One region of the Microbacterium sp. Root553 genome, then DNA from elsewhere that is predicted to be linked to it. Evidence: predicted binding sites of a transcription regulator. Region 1 holds the regulator's gene; each other region holds the start of a gene.
What was found. Region 1 encodes LexA, which represses DNA repair genes until DNA is damaged. Its sites were predicted from a motif close to TCGAACANNTGTTCGA; they were not measured.

Region 1 (2,266 bases):
ACCAGAGGGTGTCTCCCGGCATCACGGTGACCGAGGCGAAGGACGCGGTGGCGACCTGCTCGCCCGAGGCCATCGCGCTGCCGCCGCTCAATGCGGCGAATCCGATGCCCACCGCGAGTGGCACTGCGGCCAGCGCGAGCACGACCCGGCGGCCACGCGCCGTCAGCCGGAGCTTCGTCGCCGAACGGGGCGAGACGATGGCTGCGTTGCTGAAGGTGATGGTGCTCATGTCGTACTCCTCTGCATCTACCGCGTGAGCGGTGAAGTTGGCGTAGCGTTCGCATCCGCGTCTCGGCCGGGAGCCGTGAATGCGAAGCTACGTTCCGAAGTTATCTTCGAATTCGAACATCTGTCAAGCGTTCTTCGAAAAACCGGGCCGTGAATACCTCGACACGCTCGAACAGATCTTCCAGATCCAGGTGATTCTCGGATACGGTTTCGATACGAACACCCCACCACGGGCCTCCGACATTCGAACTGAGACGCCGGATCGCACACCTGAGGAGCACCATGAGCGACATCGCCGCCCCCGAGTCCGACGCCCCCCGCACGCGTCGCCGGAAGAGCCTGAGCCCGAAGCAGATGGCGATCCTCGAGGTCATCCAGACATCGATCAGCCGTTACGGCTACCCGCCGAGCATGCGGGAGATCGGTGACGCCGTCGGGCTGAAGTCGCTCTCGAGCGTCACGCACCAGCTCGGCCAGCTCGAGCTCAGCGGCTACCTCCGCCGCGACCCCGGCAAGACACGCGCCATGGAGGTCCTCATCGACCTCCCGGGTTCGAGTGCCGAGAATCCGGATGACGTCGCCACACCCGTCGGCGACGCCGCACTCGTGCCGCTCGTGGGGCGGATCGCCGCGGGCGTCCCCATCACCGCCGACCAGCAGGTCGAGGAGATCTTCCCCCTGCCCCGTCAGCTCGTGGGCAAGGGCGATCTGTTCATGCTCAAGGTCTCGGGCGAATCGATGATCGACGCCGCCATCTGCGACGGGGACTGGGTGGTCATCCGATCGCAGAACAGCGCCGAGAACGGCGAGATCGTCGCCGCCATGCTCGACGGCGAGGCCACCGTCAAGGTGCTGCGCCGCCGCGACGGCCACACGTGGCTGCTGCCCCGCAACTCCGCCTTCGAGCCGATCCTCGGCGACGAGTCGGTCGTGCTCGGCAAGGTCGTCGCCGTGCTCCGCGCCGTGTGACGACGGCCTCCCCGCACGCGCCGTAGGCTCGTCCCATGTCGTCGCCGTTCGGTACCTGGCCATCACCCTTCTCCCCGTCGGCCGTCGCGGCGTCCTCGCCACGATTCGACGGCGCCGTGTTCGTCGGCGACGAGATCTGGTGGGGCGAGAGCGTCCCCGCCCAGGGTGGTCGACGCACCGTGCGCAGCACCACAGGCGCAGAGATCCTGCCGGCACCGTGGAGCGCCCGATCCCGCGTGCACGAATACGGCGGCGGCGCCTGGACCGCCGACTCCTCGGGCACGCTGTACTTCGTCGACGCCGACACGCAGCGCGTGCACCGGATGAGTCCGGGCGACGCCCCTGCGCCACTCACCCCGGAGGGCCCCGCCCACGGCGGCCTTCGTGTGCAGCAGGGGCGGCTGTTCGCGGTGCGCGAGGACCTGTCATCCGAACCTCACCGCCGGGCGATCATCGAGATCCCGACCGACGGGTCTGCTGCGGAGGACGCATCGAGACTCTCGATCGTCACGGAGGGGCCCTCGTTCCACGCGCATCCCGCACTCTCCCCCGACGGCACGCGCCTCGCATGGGTCGAATGGTCCGGTCAGCGGATGCCGTGGCAGCAGGCGTCGCTCGTCGTGTCCGACGGAACACGACGCACGACGCTTCCGACCCTGGCCGCGCTGCAGCCGGAGTGGGATGGTGACGACGCCCTCGTGTACGCGGACGACCCCAGCGGTCGCTGGGCCCTGCACCGTCAGCGCCTGCACCACCTCGACCCCGAGGGCGCTCCTGTCCCCGTCGGCGATGCGGGGGACGACGCCGACACGGGCTACGGCCTCTGGGTGCTGGGCAACCGCTGGTATCAGCCGTTGGACGACGGACGCATCGTGCTCGTGCGCACGGACGGACGCGATGAAGTGGTCGTTGTCGAACACGACGGACGGATGCGGCGCCTGGACATCCCTGCGGACGGCCATGTCAGCGTCGACGACGTCAGCGGCTCGCGTGTGCTGCTCACCGGCGACAGCTCCCGTGCCGCATCCGGTGTCTGGTGCGTCGATGTGGACAGCGGCGTCGTGACGAC
Region 2 (2,266 bases), on a different contig from region 1:
CGTTGCGCCCGCGTGAACAGTCGCTTCTCGCGGCCCCAGTCGAGGATCTCTCCGGCAGAGCCGAGCACCACCGGGATGATCCCGCCACCCGCTGCCATCCGTCGGCAGGTGCTGATGCTCACGGGCTGGTCGCTGCCGTCGATCGTCGCGGCTCCCCGCCCCGAGGTGAGGTCGTCGAGGTTCACACGCACCACCACTGTCGCGCCGGTCGCCGGCATCCCGCCGTTGTCACAGGCGATCGCATGCTCGCACAGGGCGGTGACGGCGTCGGCCTGGATCATCACCACGGTGCGGTGATCGGCGTCGGCCGCACCGGGCTCGGGTGCCGTGATCCGCGCCTGGAACGTCGCGGACACGTAGGCCTGGATCGCTGCCCTGATGGGCGCGCTCGACGCGATGTCGGTCTGCAGGTTCAGGTGGAAGGAGCCGTCGCGCTCGAACATGGTGAGAGAGCGACGATCACGCGACTGCTGTTCTTTGGGAGCCACCCCGTCGGGGTCGAGCCAGGCTTCGGTGCGGGCGACGAGCGTGCGCACGTCGTCGAGCGTCATCCCCGCGGCGCGAGCGACGAGCAGCCCCTCGGCCTCGTCGACCCGCGCCGACCCCACACGGAGATGAAGCCGTTCGAGCAGTGCGACGATGACCGCGGCGGCGGCCACGGAGATCTCACCCGCGGCGAGCGCTGCCGCCAGCGCGGGGTACTTCGCGGGCAGCACCTCGCCCAGCAGGTTGCTGCGCGGTGCAGCGGCCTGACCGACCGTGATGAGGCGCTTCGCGTCTCCCGGCGAACCGCCCGTCGTGGTCGCGATCAGTGCTCCGGCGTTACGGAATCCCTGCTCCTTGGCCAACCCCTCGGGGCCGAGTTCCGGCCGCGATTCGTGCGCGATCGTCGCCGCGAGTTCTGCGTGGATCCCGTCGAGACAGCGTTGCACCTCGCCGACCGCACGATGCGCGTCGAGCAGTTCGGCCCGCGAGAGATCGGCGCTCCTCTCCGCATCGGCCCACGCATCGCCGAGGCGCTCGATGGCCTCGAGAAGCGGCGTCAGACGGGTCGTGGTCATGATCTCAGTTTAGAACATATGTTCTAAGCTGTGGTCGGAATGCCGGCATGCGATGCGGCTTCACTCGCCGCGCAATCGCGGCCTCCGCACACTGTGCAACACCGCCTCCACACCGGGCGCACACGCGTCCCACCACAGCGCACTGCGGCCTCACCCGCCGCGCACGTGGTCCTCACTGCGCAGCCACTCGTCGAACGTGATGCGCCCCTGCCGGGCATCGGCGCCGCCGCGCAGCGCCCCCGACGCGAGCCCCGCGCCGTATGCGCCGGGCAGGCGCACCCCCACCACGCGCCGGCGCCGACCGTCGTACGCGAGCTGCCGCCGGGCGACGTCGAGCAGGATCTCGTCGCGCGGACCGACCAGGTCGCTCGCCCGACCGGTCGCCGCACCCTCCGCGAGCCGCACCAGATGCGCACCGACCTCCCGGGCGGCCACCGGCCGCATGAGCAGCGTCGGCAGGAGTGCCACGGGCCCGCGCATCCCCGAGAGCACCTGCCCGGCGAACTCGTGGAACTGCGCCGCTCTCGCGATCGTGAACGGCACCGGCCCCGTCGCCACCGCGCGCTCCTGCGCGAGCTTGCCCGCATAGTAGGAGGAGTCGATCCCATCGATCCCCACGATCGACAGCGCGACGTGATGCCCGACGCCCGCAGCCTCTTCCGCGGCGAGCAGGGTGCGGGTCGCCGTCTCGAAGAAGGCGATGGCCTTCGCCGCCGAGAGCGTGGTCGTGTTCGTGACGTCGATCACGGCATCCGCGCCCTGCAGCGCCTCGACGAGACCGGCGCCCGTGATCACGTCGACACCGCCCACGTCGACACCGCCCACGTCGACACCGCCCACGCGCGACAGCACGACGACATCATGCCCCGCGGCCCGCGCCCGCGCGACGGCATGCCGACCCACGACACCCGTTCCTCCTGCGACGGCGATTCTCATCGGCATCCTCTCCTCTCCGCTCCGGGAACACGCCTGCGCGCGGTGCGTGCACCCGCCGCGCACCCTCCCGCTGTGATGACGAGACGGCCGTCGAGAATGTGAGGCCTCACACGTGCGCACGCCACGTCGTCATATCCTGCGAAAGCACGCGCGACAGGAAGCACGCGAAAAGAACACCCGCGAACACGACCCACGAGCGCGACCCAGGACGAGAACACGGCGGATGCCACACCGGAGGAGACACCCATGGACGACGACCTCGACGACGT
Region 3 (2,266 bases), 110 kb from region 1:
ATGCGTCATCACTCGATCCCACCCGGTCGTGAGCCCGGCGAACCGGCGTGCAGTGTCGATGTCGATCGGGATGGCCCCGTCGAGCTCTGCAGGAGGGGAGAAGTCGCCGGGATCCGCGGTAGAGGCGCTGGATCCGGCAGCAGAGTCATCGGCGCCGGTCCCTGCGCCCGCGGCGGCATCGCCGGAGATCAGTGTCATCACGGGAACGGTGATCTCGACGCGCCCTCGGATCGAACCGAGCAGCGCGTCATGGCTGTCGTGGCCCGTGGGTGTGCCGCCGAGCACCAGATCGGCGAGCAGATCGGCGCGGATCTCGTCGACCGATCGGTCATCGGCGTCGTGCTCCTGACCCTCGCGGACGGCATCCCGCTTCGCGCGGCGGTTCTCGTCGCGCAGGGTATGCGCCATCTGCGAGAGCCGATCGAGCATTCCGTGGACCAGTGCGGCCGGAGCGTGCGCGTGCAGCGCCGCCATGCCGTCGTCTTCGTCGGTCATCCAGACTCGTCTCTGCGCCCGGGCCGTTCGATGCCGTTCGGTCACCGTCGACGGGGCGAACCGCTCTGCCATGCGGCGCGCGAGTGCGCGAAGGCGGTTGGGGGAATCGGTCTCGGCCAGCGGCAGTACGATCGCCGCGAAGGCCTCGCGTGCGCTCGACGACTCGAGGTGTGCGCCCGCGTCGACGATCACCCGGGAGTGGGCAGCGCTGATACGCCCCTTCGCCTGCGCCTCCCAGACGGTGGGGAAGAGGTCGACGAGCATGCCCGCCGCGGTCATCCGTCGTTCGATCGTCCTGTCGCTGACGTGCTGGACCGCGGCGATCTCTGCGGCGATCATCGTGACCGACTGGTCGCCGCCGTCGGGGTGCTCGCCCTGCTTCGCGATGTCGATCGCCAGCCTCCCGGCCATCGCCAACAGCCCGTCGCGAGCGGCCGTCATGCTGCTCAACGTCGACTCGGCGATCTCGAGCGTCGTCACCAGATCGGCGAGAGCCGCCATCTGGGAATCGGTCGCATCGAGCACTGCGTTCATGCCTCCATCCTACCCCGCGCACCTCCGCACATTCGAACAAAGATACGATATATGCCGGTACGATGATCAACGCCGGAGGCCCCCGCCATGGCACACTGACCGGATGCTCCTGCACGTGGACGAGTCGGGCGTCGGCCCTCGGACCGTCGTGCTCCTGCACGGCATGATGGGCTCAGGGGAGAGCTGGCACCGCGTCGTGCCACGGCTCACGGCGCGGGGGTATCGGGTGCTCGCGCTCGATCTTCCCGGCCACGGCCGGTCTGCGCGTGATCCGCACCTCACGATCGAGACCGCGGCTACATCGGTGGTCGAGACGGTGCGAAGCCGGGCGACGGACGCTCCGGTGATCGCCGTCGGCCACTCCTACGGTGCGACCGTGCTCGCACAGGCGGCCGCCTCGCTCCGCCCGGCTCTCGCCGTGTATGTCGACGCCGCGCTGTCGCTCTCCGGAGGAGCGGATCGTGCGAGCCTCGTCGATGCCTATGAGAAGGACCGCAGAGCGCGGTCGTCGCCCGAGGCGCTGCGGACCGCCCGACCGTTCTACTCCGCCGCGGATGCCGAGGTCGAGGCCCGCGCGGCGGCGCGCTTCGACCCGGAGACCATGGCGTCCGTGTCCTGCGGGGACGACCGCGAGTGGGCACCGGGCCCGGCGTCGATCCTGGTCCGTGCAGATCCGAGTGCCTGGGTCTCCGACGATGACGCGCGCAGGTTCGCTCGACAGGGCGGTGAGGTCCGGAGCATCCCCGGGGCCGCACACACCATCTGGTACAGCCACTTCGACGAGTTCACGGCCGTGCTCCCCGAACTCTTCGGGTGATCGTGCCTCCCGGTCTCCACCGCGCTCGGCGTCGCGGTGCGCTAGTCCCAGAGCGGATCGTCGGGATCGGGGGAGTCCGTGCCGTCGGCGTCGGTCATGATGCGCGCGTCACCGATCCACGACGTCAGAGGGTCGGCGTGGAGAAAATGAGATCGCGGTGCGTCGAGGAGATCGGGCGTGGTCGCGATGTCGAGCGGCTCGTCGCTCGCGAAGATGACGACGTTGCCGAGTGGCCCTTCGTCGTCTTCCGGCTCGGCGTCGAGAACGACGGCGACGTGAGCGAACACGGAGCGCAGGGTGGCCGCCTGTCGGCGTGAGTACTCGAACGGATGCCCGTCGAGCAGGTTCACTGCGACGACCCCTGTCGCCGCGGAGCGCGCGGCGACCCGGCGGTAGAACTCCTGACTGGCCACGCGATGC

Region 2: the regulator LexA is predicted to act here: its motif matches at 1,072-1,087, upstream of ASD43_RS05515 (HNH endonuclease signature motif containing protein).
Region 3: the regulator LexA is predicted to act here: its motif matches at 1,062-1,077, upstream of ASD43_RS16105 (HNH endonuclease signature motif containing protein).

The regions. Positions count from the first base shown of each region.
Region 1 is NZ_LMFY01000003.1:200,239-202,504, reverse strand. It holds gene ASD43_RS16640 (LysM peptidoglycan-binding domain-containing protein) at 1-229, opposite strand, end outside; gene lexA (transcriptional repressor LexA) at 511-1,197, shown strand; gene ASD43_RS16630 (S9 family peptidase) at 1,233-2,266, shown strand, end outside.
Region 2 is NZ_LMFY01000001.1:1,197,445-1,199,710, reverse strand. It holds gene ASD43_RS05515 (HNH endonuclease signature motif containing protein) at 1-1,061, opposite strand, end outside; gene ASD43_RS05510 (SDR family oxidoreductase) at 1,212-1,997, opposite strand; gene sigJ (RNA polymerase sigma factor SigJ) at 2,244-2,266, shown strand, end outside.
Region 3 is NZ_LMFY01000003.1:93,692-95,957, forward strand. It holds gene ASD43_RS16105 (HNH endonuclease signature motif containing protein) at 1-1,029, opposite strand, end outside; gene ASD43_RS16110 (alpha/beta fold hydrolase) at 1,133-1,846, shown strand; gene ASD43_RS16115 (spermidine synthase) at 1,888-2,266, opposite strand, start outside.